Regions from separate parts of the Rhizobium sp. CFBP 8752 genome, predicted to be linked through region 1. Evidence: predicted binding sites of a transcription regulator. Region 1 holds the regulator's gene; the other holds the start of a gene.
The links. Region 1 encodes LexA, which represses DNA repair genes until DNA is damaged. Its sites were predicted from a motif close to TGTTCNNNNTGTGTTCNG; they were not measured.

Region 1 (6,748 bases):
TTTCTTGCAGAGTTCGACAAGCGTGCCGGCGATCATGAACGCATGATCACGGCTTTCCATCTGGCAGGGACCGGCAATCAGCGAGAGCTTTGCCGTGTTTGAGAAAACGACTTTCGAACTCCCCTCGCCCACGGACACTTCAGAATTGACGGAGACTGTCATTTCACTATTCCTCGAAACCGAAAACCACACCTTGCCCCGGGGCTGCCGACACGATCACGCGGCCATCCCTGCGGATGAATGCGACGTCATTAGCAGCAAGGGTGATCTCTGTCACGGCGAGATCGGTGGTCTTGAAGATGATCCCGCGCGCAGCGAGGCGCGACGATAACAAGGGCTTCATCGAAGACCGGAACTCGTCGCTGAACGTGTCGTTGGATTGAATGCGGATGCCGGCATTGGCAGCTTCGATCCGCAGACCGTCTTTCCCTTGCTCGGGTTGCGTCTCGAACACGGTTTCGAAAAGCGGCAGAAACTCCAGCGGGTCATCTGCAGAAAAGACGATCTCTCGAAGGCCTGTAACGGCGTTTGCGTGCTCATCAAGACCACCGCGATCTGCCGGTAATGCGGCCATGCGCTGGCAGGAAAACAGCAAGATGTCATCGACCTCGGGGACTGCCGCGAACGCCAGACGGAATGAGACTTCGCTCTCCCCACCATCGGGCAACTGCATCGGGCGGGAGAACTGAAGCATCTCGCCCGCAGACATGTACCCGTCCACAAAACGGCTATGATCGGCCGCTGCATCCTGCGTCCCGACGACCACCGCCGATAGACCTTCCCTTTTCCGCTGGCCGCGAAAGCGGATGTCGCGATCGGTGAACACGTTGCCTCGTTTTGCCGCAAGCGAGGCTTGCCGACGGTTCACAATGGCCAGTGGCTCGAGGTACGAGCCATCCGCGAAGAATATGCAGGCATTGGCTGTGCCGAAAGGGTGAACACCTTCAGGTGCCACAGTAAAGCCGAGAGCGGTCAACCTCCCCCGCGCTGACGCCAGATCTGCAACGGGCAGAACCAAATGATCGACTGACTTGTTACCCACTTACACCCCCAAAGTCTTATTCCGCAGAACATTGGCTATCGCGGGAAACTCGGCAAGTGCTGCGCACGAACTGAATACGTGATCGAACGCTGAAATGAGACTATTCTTGAGCAAAAATTTGGGGCTTGCGGAACACAGATAGAACATATAGCGTCCGTTCTGCATTTGTTTCCAATTCTGAGGGTCCCGTCCATGCTGACACGCAAGCAACAGGAGTTACTTCTGTTCATCCACGAGCGGATGAAAGAATCAGGCGTGCCGCCGTCGTTTGACGAAATGAAGGACGCTCTCGACCTTGCATCGAAGTCCGGCATCCATAGGCTGATCACCGCGCTCGAGGAGCGTGGCTTTATTCGCCGTCTGCCGAACAGAGCACGCGCGCTCGAAGTGATCAAGCTGCCTGACGCCTATGTGGCGAACCTTCATCCGCGACGGGGTTTTTCTCCCAGTGTCATCGAGGGAAGCCTCGGCAAAACGCAACCGGTCGTCGCTCAGAAGCCGGCGCCGGTCATGGCGGACAATCCGTTCTCGACAAACATTCCGGTCATGGGTCGAATCGCTGCCGGCGTGCCGATCTCCGCGATCCAGAACAACACCCATGACATCGCCGTTCCGATCGAGATGCTGGGTTCCGGCGATCATTACGCGCTCGAAGTGAAGGGCGATTCGATGATCGATGCCGGCATCCTCGATGGCGATACCGTCATCATCAAGAATACCAGCACCGCAAGTCCAGGCGATATCATCGTTGCCCTGGTCGATGAGGAAGAAGCGACCCTGAAGCGGTTTCGCCGCAAGGGTGCCTCGATCGCACTGGAAGCGGCAAACCCGGCTTACGAGACCCGCATCTTCCCGCCCGACCGGGTGAAGGTCCAGGGCAAGCTTGTCGGCCTTATTCGCCGCTATCATTAAGAACGGTGTCATCCCGGAGATGCGCAGCAACAGCCTCCGGGATGCCAAAGTCGAGTTGTCGCGTTCGCCAGTCATAGAACCGGTGGACGGTCCACGGACGGCTTGAGGTCTGTGCGCTGTCTCGCATTGCCGCCGTAATCTTGATGTCTGGCGCTGTCGCGTTCGGAATAATGGTGATTTCCAGTGCGCCAGTCCGGCGCAACGTCCGCCCGCTGAGAAGCAAGGCGCCGGAGCGGCAAGTATCGAAGCGTGCGCCGGGCGAGACGATGATCCGACCGACATCGCAGGCAAGACCGGTGTATCGGTTGTCTTCGACGGTGACGATCCGGATGTCCTGAGCAGTCTGCGCCGCGCACAGGATTTTCGGCAGACAGGCGAATCGTCCGGGCTTCAATGCTTGAAGAAAACCCCTGACATATTCGATTTCCCGGCGCGTCAAATCCGGTCGCGAATGTGGTCCAGGTGGTCTGTCATCGCTTTTCGCAAGGCTGGCACCTCGCGCTGGTTCCGAAGAGGCAAGAACCGGCAAGGCGAGCGGTTGTTCTCCGGTCTCAAGCACCAGCGCTCGCCGCCATTGATCGTAGATAAATCCCGGCGGTCGGGTTCGATTGAGGGTGATCTTGTCATCCTGGATCAGTCCCACTGACGCGCCGTCTTCGGATATGACGATATCAGGCCTCGGCGCCGAGCCTGAGCGGACCGCAAAGAGCAAAGCCACCGCCATGAACAGCGCGCCTGTCAACCTCAGCGGCGTGCGCAGCAGCGTCAGAAGCAGAAAGCCTGCCGTCGCCAGAGGCAGGAAAAGCGGGTTCTGCCGGCCGATGGCAATATCGCCGCCCCATGCGGCGACGATCTCGGCAATGCGAATGACGATCCGCAGCCCCTCGCCCATGATGAACAGAACGGGAGCATCCAGCCCGAACGGCATCAGCAGCATGGCCACGAGACCTGCCGGCATCACCACGAAGGAAATGATCGGCATGGCCGCGAGATTGGCCGCGAGGCCGTAGGTGGTCAGATGGTGGAAATGCTCGATCGAATAGATCGACGTCGACGTACTGCCGATCAGCGACGTCACCACGATCCCGGCAATGAAATGCAACGTCGCCGCAATACCCGTTATCCAACGGTTGCTACCTTTTGTCTCCTCCTTTCCTTTCGCGAAATATCGCGTCCAGAGGGCGAACCCTGCCACCAGTGCCGCGGTTGCCGCAAACGACATCTGGAAACTCGGACCCAGAATCTCCGACGGCGAGATGGCGAGGATGATGATTGCCGAAAGGGCGACGTTGCGAAGGCTGATGGAGGGTCGATCGACGAGCACGGCGACCAGCATCACCGCCATCATGATATAGGCTCGCTCGGCGGAAACCCCGAACCCGGAAATCAGGTAATAGGCGGTCGCCATGACAAGCGCACCGAACGCGGCAAACTTCTTGATCGGATAGGCCTGCGCAAAGCCTGGAAACAGCGACAGGACGGAGCGGACGCCGACGAAGAAGATACCGGCTGCCAGCGCCATGTTGAGGCCTGAGATCGCGACGATATGGGCCAGCCCGGACAGACGAAGCGCCTCGGTCGTCTCACGGGAAATTGCACGGCGCTCGTCGGTCACGATTGCGGCAGCAAAAGCGCCCGCATCCCCCTTGACCGTATCGCGGATGCGATTGCCGATTGCGCTGCGAAGCGCAAAAAGCCCTCGCTGCATGTCCGACCATAACCCGGGTTGGTCATCGATCGCCGGTTGTACGCTAGGCGCGCCGTAAAAGAAGCCAACGGCCCCGATTTGATCGAAGTAGGAGGAGAAGGCGAAATCGTTCAATCCGGGAAGCGCCGGGCCAGAGGGTGGCGACAGACGGGCACGGCCGGAAACGCGCTCTCCGATGTCTGCAGGCTCGTGTTGGCTTCTGGCAAGAACCGAGACGCGCTGTGGCGGTCGTGAAAGCGAGGGCTCAGATGTCTGCTCGATCCTGAGGATATAGCGCCAGCGGCGCTGTGCATCGGCTTCGCGTCGTTCGACAATCCCGCTGATGGTCGTTGTGACGGGCGAATCGAGCACGACCGTCGAACACCGCCAGGTTTCGAGCGCTGCCAGCGCAGAACCGGAGAGAAGCAGGCAGAGTACAAGGTTGGCACGAGACAGTGGATGCGCGCGATACCGTGTCAGCCCTGCGGTCACCATCGAGATCGCAAGCATGGTTGCGAGAATGAATGGCGATGGCGTCCAAGGAAGTGCGAACCAGGTCGCAGCGCCGGCGCCCAGCAAGACAGGCAGGAAGAGGAACACATGACCGTGGGAAAGCTCCTCGCTCAACGACGTGCACAGCCATTTGGAAACGGGCCGGTCTCTGACCACGTATCCCAGGAAAACATCCTCGGAATGATGGTCGTTTCGACCATCATTCCTGACTTCCGCGGGCATTGTCTGCGATGCCGATTCGGGCGTCCAGAGTGCGATTGCGTGGGGTGTCGAAGCAAGCATCATCGGCTTGCTGCTGGCTGCCTCAAAAATCGCTCCGCCATTCGCCATGATGGTTTATCCCGCCGGCTCCGCTGCAGAGACGGTGATTGGTAAACGCAACCTGCGCGTTTATATTCTCCTCGTCAACACATTCGCCAAGCTGCGGTTTTCCTTCACGTTACGGCCTCTTACACCATGAGGTTGGGCATCTTTTAAACGTGGCCTGCCTAAATTATTTTCGCGCTGCACAAAATGTCGCAGGAGCGCTTGGCATCACCTTTAGGATCATATAGCTAACTTGCGACGCTTAACTCTTATGGCGCTTTCTGGGCGCCATGCCGCCAACAGGTTGGAGGATCAGAATGACGGAACAAAGCGCAAATCTCGTACTTGGTGATAAGACAGTCGACCTCTCGGTGCGATCGGGCACCATTGGGCCGGATGTTATCGATATCGCAGCCCTGTACAAGCAAACCGGTGCCTTCACCTACGACCCCGGCTTCACGTCGACTGCATCCTGTGAATCCAAGATCACCTATATCGACGGCGACAAGGGTGTTCTCCTGCACCGCGGCTACCCGATCGAGCAGCTTGCTGAACAGGGTGACTTTCTGGAAACCTGCTATCTGCTTCTCTATGGAGAACTGCCGACGGCTGCCCAGAAGAAGGACTTCGATCATCGCGTAACCATGCACACCATGGTCCACGAGCAGATGAGCCGCTTCTTCACCGGCTTCCGCCGCGATGCGCATCCTATGGCCGTCATGTGCGGTTGCGTGGGCGCTCTCTCGGCCTTCTATCACGATTCCACCGACATCACCGATCCGCACCAGCGGATGGTTGCGTCGCTGCGCATGATCGCCAAGATGCCGACGCTCGCCGCCATGGCGTACAAGTACCATATCGGCCAGCCCTTCGTGTATCCGCAGAACGACCTGGATTACGCCTCCAACTTCCTGCGCATGTGCTTTGCCGTGCCGTGCGAAGAATACAAGGTCAACCCGGTCCTGTCGCGCGCCATGGATCGCATCTTCATCCTGCATGCGGATCACGAACAGAACGCGTCGACCTCGACGGTTCGCCTTGCAGGTTCCTCGGGTGCAAACCCGTTCGCCTGTATCGCTGCCGGCATTGCCTGCCTCTGGGGCCCCGCTCACGGCGGCGCCAACGAAGCAGCGCTCAACATGCTGACCGAGATCGGGACCGTCGATAAGATCCCGGAATACATCGCCCGTGCCAAGGACAAGAACGATCCGTTCCGTCTGATGGGCTTTGGTCACCGCGTCTACAAGAACTACGATCCGCGCGCCAAGATCATGCAGAAGACCACGCATGAAGTGCTGGCGGAACTCGGTCACAAGGACGATCCGCTTCTGCAGGTCGCCATGGAACTCGAGAAGATTGCTCTGACGGACCCCTACTTCATCGAAAAGAAGCTGTACCCGAACATCGACTTCTATTCGGGCATCACCTTGAAGGCGATGGGCTTCCCCACGACGATGTTCACCGTTCTGTTCGCGCTTGCGCGTACCGTCGGCTGGATCGCCCAGTGGGCCGAAATGATCGAAGATCCGCAGCAGCGTATCGGTCGTCCGCGCCAGCTCTATACCGGCGAAGCGCAGCGTGACTACACGCCCGTTTCGAAGCGCTAGGCGCTGAATTAGGCTTTGCGAAAAGAAAAACCCGTTCAGCGATGAACGGGTTTTTTGTTGTCTAACAGTTCGAGTATCGCACCTGCTGCGGCCTCTCCAGGCGGAACAGGGACGTCCAGTCTCTGCCAGGCAAGTGCGAACCCGTCGAGCATCGCACGGCGCTCCGGCGTGTCGGCGGACAGACGTTCCGCCCAGCGGCTGAGGCTTCCGGGTCGCACGACCTCGTTGACATACTCGGGAACGACCGGGTAGTCGGCGATCAGGTTCGGAAGCGCGCCGGTCCAGATCTTGATGCGGCCGGCCAGAAGCTTGATCAGCCAGTCCGTCTTGTAGGCTGAGACAACGGGAACCGTCGCAAGCCCCAGTTCCAGGATAACCGTCCCTGAAGCCGCCAGCGCCACGTCCGCCTCTGCGAAGGCAGCCCATTTTCCGGCTGTATCCGTGGTAATCTCGACATGAACCGGCAGATCTGCGGCCATCTCACGCACCAGTTCTTCCCGGCGCGGTACCGTCGGAAGCAGGAACCGGGTCTCACCATTGCGATCTGCAAACTCGCGCGCAGCCTCGCCGAACACGGGTAGGAGTGCCTTGATTTCGGCTGAACGGGAGCCCGGAAGCAAGAGGATCGTCTTCTTGTCGGCGGAGGTCTTGACCGGCCTCTCGGCGCGCGCAGCACGGACC
Region 2 (6,748 bases), 770 kb from region 1:
ACACGGCCAGCGCACGCAAATATCTGACCACCGCCATTACCAACCAGGAAGCGGTTGCGACAGCTCCCGATACGTTCATGCGCGCCATCATGGCGCTTGCCCGTCTTGAAGCCGCTGCCGGCAACAAGCAGAAGGCGCTCGACGCGATTTCGGTCGGCGACCAGATGATCAGCAACTATGCGCCACTGAAGGCGCTTCGCCAGAGCATTGAAAAGGGCGAGAAGCCCGAGCAGCAGATCACCAATGCTGCCGAAGGCGCGGCCGGCGTGCTGTTTTCGATCGGCGGCGCGCTGAACCGCCAGGGCGCTGAGGATATGGTCGGTCTCTACCTGCAGATCTCCCATGCGATGGACCCGAAGAGCGCCGACACGCTGATCCTGCTCGGCGGCATTGCCGAGAAGATGGAACAGCCGCAACGCGCCATCGAGCTTTATGCAAAGGTGCCGGCCGACAGCCCGATGCGCCGGATCTCCGAATTGCAGCTGGGCATCACCCTGTCCGATACCGGCAAGGTCGACGAGGCAAAGAGCCATCTGAAGGCGCTGATCGATTCGGATCCGGCCGACATCCGCAGCTATATCGCCTATGGCAGCGTGCTCTCCGAAGCCAAGGACTACAAGGCGATGGCCGCCAATTACGACAAGGCTGTCGAAATGATCGGCTCCGTGCCGAAGCCGGGCGACTGGACCGTGTTCTTCCAGCGCGGCATTTCCTATGAACGCCTGAAGCAGTTCGACAAGGCCGAGCCGAATTTCCGTCGGGCCCTGGAGCTCAACCCCGAGCAGCCGCAGGTTCTGAATTATCTCGGCTATTCGCTTGTCGACCTCAACCTCAACCTTGCCGAAGGCCTCGACATGATCCGCAAGGCAGTCGATGCGCGGCCGGACGATGGCTATATCGTCGATTCGCTGGGATGGGCCTATTTCCGCCTCGGCAAGTTCGATGAAGCCGTGACCGAACTGGAACGCGCGGTACAATTGCGGGCCGGCGATGCGACGATCAACGACCATCTGGGCGATGCCTACTGGCGTGTCGGCCGCAAGCTGGAAGCGGTCTACCAGTGGAACCGGACGCTGATCTCCGAAGGCGAGGACGTCAACAAGGAAATGGTCAAGGAAAAGATCGCCAACGGCCTGCCGCCGCTCGATCCGAACGCGACGACGGCCGATCGCGGCCAGGCAGCACCAGTGCCGCCTGCCCCGCCGGCACCTGCCACTCCCGACAAGAAATCCTGATAAAGCGGGCTTTCCAGCATGACCATATCCGATACGCAAGACGCCACAGACGTGGCCCTGACAGAACTTGCGCCTGCGAAGATCAATCTTGGCCTGCATGTCGTGGGGCTTCGCTATGACGGGTTTCACCTGCTGGAAAGCGTCGTCACCTTCGCCGATCTGGGTGACGAGCTGACCTTCACGCTCTCGGAATCGGATGAGTTTTCCGTTTCCGGCCGCTTTGCGTCCGAGCTTTCAAATGACGAGGCGGGCCAGGCTGGCAATCTCGTGGTGAAGGCCCGTGGTCTGTTTCGCCAGCAGCTGGTTGCAAACGGCTTTCCGGCGCCGCCCGTTTCGATCCATCTCAGGAAGGATCTGCCGATTTCGGCCGGGATCGGCGGCGGATCGGCTGATGCGGCGGCCACGCTTCGCGGCCTGTTCCGGCTGTGGAATGCGGAGATACCGGAAGCTGCCCTTCTGGCGCTCGGCCTATCACTGGGTGCCGATGTGCCCATGTGTCTGACGGGGGCTGCCATTCTGGCCGAAGGGATCGGCGAAAGGCTTGAGCCGCTGCCGACCATGCCTTCCCTTTCCCTCGTGCTCGCCAACCCGCTGATCAGCGTCTCGACGCCTGAGATCTTCAAGCTACTGGTGGACAAGGAAAACGAGGCCCTGCCGCCGACGCCGACCGACGCAGGCGGCTGGCTGCCTTACCTGAAAACGCTTCGCAACGACTTGGAGCCGCCAGCTCGCGCGCTCATCCCGGAGATCGAGGAACTCTCCGCGATGATCGCAGCGCAAGGTGCCGAGCTGGTGCGCATGTCCGGATCCGGAGCGACCTGTTTCGGTGTGTTCCCTTCGAAGACAGACGCGGAAGCCGCCGCGCAGGCGCTGACCTCCCTGAAGCCGGACTGGTACTTCGAAGCGGTCGAAACCGTCGGAGCAAAGCCATGAGCAAGATCGCCGAAACGCGCGAGTTCATTCCTATTTCGATCGCGGTGCTGACCGTGTCGGATACCCGGACTATGGTGGACGACAAATCTGGCGATACGCTGGTTGCCCGTATCGCGGAGGCCGGTCACAGGCTTGGGGCACGCGCCATCGTGCCCGACGACAAGGAGCGTATTGCCGGCCAGGTGCGCGAATGGACGCTCGACCCTGAGATCGACGTGGTCATCACCACCGGAGGAACCGGCTTTACCGGCCGCGACGTGACGCCGGAAGCGCTGGAGCCGCTGTTCGACAAGAAGATGGACGGGTTTTCCGAGGTGTTTCACCGGATTTCCTACGACAAGATCGGTACTTCGACGATCCAGTCGCGGGCCACCGGCGGCGTTGCCAATGCAACCTTCATCTTCGTGCTGCCAGGCTCTCCCGGTGCCTGCAAGGATGCCTGGGACGGCATTTTGAAAGCGCAGCTGGACTACCGCCACATGCCCTGCAACTTCATCGAGATTATGCCGCGGCTGGACGAGCACCTGCGGCGCGGTTCGGGCAAGTAACGGCCTGATCTACCGCGCGGACGCTGCGACCCAGGCAGGGATTATCTCGCTCACCAGTCTCGACGGCTTTGCGGCTGACGTCACAGCCTTGGCGATATCCTCAAGACCCATCCCGGATTTTGCACGCGCGACAGCCTCGCGCTTGGGCAGGATCAGCCCCTGCTCCAGCGGCGGAACCGAGCGGACGATGCGCGTGAAGAACGGCTTGCGGTAGGTTCGCGACGGAGAGAACCTGGCCGGTTGCCGGTTGAGCGCCAGATATTCCATGACCTCGTCGATCCAGCCGGCCTGGAGACGCGCTCCGGGCTCCAGCAGAAGCAGCCATTCGGCGCGCGCCTTGTGCAGGATATCGACGATATCCCAGGAGCTGTGGAAACGGCAGCCGGCTGCATCCGCCACACGGGAAGACCCGTCGCGCGAATTGTGATCGAGCACCACGACATCGCTGACCAACCCCTCCACCGCGGCGGAAACAAGGATGGACAACGTCTGCGCGAGCTCGGCTTCCTGATCCCGGCATTCCAACAAAACAGTCAGCATTTTCAATGTCTAGCGCATTGTACAACGGATTGCCACAAATCCTTTGCGAGTTTGTTCTTGCATTGTTCTCAATGTCGCGATAGGAATCTTGTCATTCAAGAACGGGAATTTTTCCCGTTAGGAGTGCCCCATGAACGAGCTGTCCCATTTGCGGCAGGACGCATTCGCGCCTGCTCATACGGCTGATATTGCCGATGCATTGGTGAAGACCTCCGGCCTCCGGATCGAGGGGGATCGCCGGCGCGGTCGTGGCGCCGGACTGAACCCTTCAGGACGTTTCGAGACGGAGCGTCGCGAGGCTTTCGACGACGGCTGGCAGACGATCGAGGAACTTGAACCGTTCAGGACCGAGGTGCAGGTGGAAAAGCCACGTACCGCGATTACCCGAAACGATTCTCCCGACATTCCCTTCGACCGCTCAATCAACCCGTACCGCGGCTGCGAGCATGGCTGCATCTACTGCTTCGCGCGGCCGAGTCACAGTTTCATGGGGCTTTCGCCGGGGCTGGATTTCGAATCGAAACTGTTTGCCAAGCCTGACGTGCCGAAGCTTCTGGAGCGCGAACTGAGCCGGTCCGATTACAAGGTCCGGGCGATTGCGATCGGCACCAATACCGATCCCTACCAGCCGATCGAACGGGAATGGCGCGTCATGCGCCAGATTCTGGAAGTCCTGCAGAAGGCCAACCACCCGGTGACCATTGTCACCAAATCGTCGCTGGTCACCCGCGACATCGACATTCTTTCCGACATGGCGTCGAAGGGCCTCGCCAAGGTCGCGATATCGCTAACCACCCTCGACCGCAAGCTTGCTCGCAGCATGGAGCCGCGCGCGTCGACGCCCGCCAAACGGCTCGAGGCGATCAAAGCGCTCTCGGACGCTGGCATACCGACAGCTGTGTTCACCTCGCCGATCATTCCGGCGCTGAACGACCACGAGATCGAGCGGCTCCTGGAAGCGGGGCACGCTGCCGGCGCAACGGAGGCGAGTTACGTGCTCTTACGTCTGCCGCTGGAAGTGGCGCCGCTGTTCCGCGACTGGCTGCTGCAGCATTACCCGAACCGCTACCGGCATGTGATGTCGCTCGTTCGCTCGATGCGGGACGGAAAGGATTATGACGCGGAGTTCGGCAAGCGGATGAAGGGCACCGGTCCTTACGCCTGGCAGATCGGGCGACGCTTCGAGATGGCAACGAAGCGGCTCGGCATGACGCGTCGGGGTATGCCGCTGCGCGACGACCTGTTCCTGCGCCCGGATGGGGCTGGCGTCCAGCTGTCGCTGCTTTGAATTCTATTCGCAGGAGCTCCGTCGCCCCTGCGAAACTGCCTGATGACGTCTCGCAGGGTACAGCGGATATCATTCAGGTCGATTAATTTCTAATTTCGGCACGGTCCCCGCATATCACCTGCCGAAAGACCCCCGGTCCCACCATCATCCCGAAAGGGCGCCCCCGATGGTGGGCAACGACGCCGCACTCGTTGTCCGGGGGTTGCCGGAGGTCGGGCGGGCGTGCGAAACTGCCGCCATGTTGCTTCGCACGCCGCCCGATTCTCCGACATTGTTTGAAGAGACGCCATTCGTTCCGGATTTCAGCCTGGAGCTGATGGCGCGGGATGCCGGACATTGGCCAGTGGCCGGAACCGACGAGGCAGGCCGCGGTCCCTTGGCGGGTCCGGTTGTGGCCGCCGCCGTGATTCTCGATCCCGACAACATTCCGCCCGGTCTCAACGATTCCAAGAAGCTCAGCCTCAAGCAGCGCGAGGCGCTGTTTGCGATGATCATGGCGACGGCGCATGTGTCGATTGCATCGTCTGGTCCGCGCCTCATCGACGAGCGCAACATCCTGCGCGCCAGTCTCGACGCCATGCGGCGTGCGGTGATCGGACTGAATATCAAGCCGGCCTATATCCTCACCGACGGCCGCGACATGCCGCCAGGCCTTTCATGCCCCGGCAAGGCGGTGATCAAGGGTGACAGCCGTTCGGTCTCCATCGCCGCGGCCTCGATCGTGGCGAAAGTCACCCGCGACCGGATGATGGGTCGCGCATGCACCGTTTTTCCGGCCTATGGCTTTGCCAAGCATGTCGGATACGCCACCAAACAGCACCGCGACGGCATTACGAGCCACGGCCCCTGCCCGCTCCACCGGATGAGCTTTCGTCCGATGCGGAAAGATCCGCTGCCGGAAGACGATCTCGCCGATCTCCAGGCCTCGGACATTACCCTCACCCCATAACGCAAAAGGCCGAGCTTTCGCCCGGCCTTTTCTTAATTCATGTATCTGAAGCTTAGTTCAGGCGCGTTTGAACCGTACCGACGGCGTCTCTGAACAGGGCTTCCTGCGTTGCTGCATCGGCCTTGCGGGCGATGACGCTTTCGGCGGCAGCGATGGCGAGGTCGACGGCGGCGGCGCGAACGGCGCTCACGGCATCGGCTTCCGCCTGCTTGATCTTCTGCTCGGAGACCGCATTGCGGCGAGCGACGAATTCTTCCGTCTTCTGGCGGGCTTCTTCCGTCAGGGCAGCGGCTTCGCGCTCGGCGGAGGCGACGATGCTGGCAGCGTCGGCTTCGGCCTGCTTGCGCTTCTTCTGGTATTCAGCCAGCAGCGCCTGGGCTTCTTCGCGAAGCTTCTTGGCTTCGTCGAGTTCGCTGCGGATGTTGGCGGCGCGTTCGTCGAGCGACTTTGCCATCATGCCCGGCACCTTGATGTAGATCAGGATGCCGAGGAAAATGACGAGACCAACGAGTGCGAAAAATGTTGCGTCGAATGCCATGCGATCAGGCCCCCGTCTTGGCGGCCGCGACGGCAGCCTTGATGTCATCGCCGCTTGCCTTGCCGCCGATCATGAGATCGACGATGGCGGATGCGGTCTCTTCGGCGATCTGGCCGACTTCAGCAAAAGCCTTGTCCTTGATCTCGCCGATGCGGGTTTCTGCTGCACTGAGCTTTGCGGCCAGTTCGGCTTCGATGGCGCTACGGTCGGCAGCAGCCTTCGTCTTGGCGGCTTCGCGGGCCGCTTCGGCAATGCCGTGCGACTTGGCGCGGGCGGCGGCCAGTTCCTTTTCATAGGTCTCGACGGCAGCATCGGCTTCCGCCTTGGCGCGGCCGGCTTCCTCGAGATCCTTGGCGATACGATCGTGACGATCCTCGATGATTCCGCCAACGCGCGGAACGATCACCTTCTTCATGAGAAGGTAGAAGAGACCGAACGTGATGACGAGCCAGAGAAGCTGCGACGCGAAATGGGATGAGTCGAGCGGCGGAAACGCGCCACTGTGCTCAGTGTCGTGGGCGACACCGGTTTCGGTATGCACTTCGCCAGCCGGAGCAGCATGCGGTTCGGCCGCCGGTGCGGCGCCCGGTGCTGCAGGCGTTTCAGGAGCGGCCGGCGCGGTCTGCGCATATGCCGAAGTCACGAACATCATCACCTCCGGGTGAATTCCAAATGCGAAGGATCACGGTGCGCTTTGAGACGACCGTGATCCGAAGT

Region 2: IFT59_RS12305 (glycosyl transferase) is a predicted target of LexA. The motif match lies at 3,309-3,326, and genes of this name have one in related genera.

The regions. Positions count from the first base shown of each region.
Region 1 covers NZ_JACYUZ010000001.1:1,763,508-1,770,255, forward strand. Annotated here, with positions in the region: gene kdsA (3-deoxy-8-phosphooctulonate synthase) at 1-162, opposite strand, end outside; gene IFT59_RS08460 (VOC family protein) at 167-1,042, opposite strand; gene lexA (transcriptional repressor LexA) at 1,235-1,954, shown strand; gene IFT59_RS08470 (ComEC/Rec2 family competence protein) at 1,935-4,484, opposite strand; gene gltA (citrate synthase) at 4,778-6,067, shown strand; gene lpxB (lipid-A-disaccharide synthase) at 6,103-6,748, opposite strand, start outside.
Region 2 covers NZ_JACYUZ010000001.1:2,536,840-2,543,587, forward strand. Annotated here, with positions in the region: gene IFT59_RS12290 (tetratricopeptide repeat protein) at 1-1,235, shown strand, start outside; gene IFT59_RS12295 (4-(cytidine 5'-diphospho)-2-C-methyl-D-erythritol kinase) at 1,254-2,168, shown strand; gene moaB (molybdenum cofactor biosynthesis protein B) at 2,165-2,716, shown strand; gene IFT59_RS12305 (glycosyl transferase) at 2,726-3,256, opposite strand; gene IFT59_RS12310 (PA0069 family radical SAM protein) at 3,387-4,544, shown strand; gene IFT59_RS12315 (ribonuclease HII) at 4,783-5,493, shown strand; gene IFT59_RS12320 (F0F1 ATP synthase subunit B) at 5,546-6,031, opposite strand; gene IFT59_RS12325 (F0F1 ATP synthase subunit B) at 6,036-6,680, opposite strand.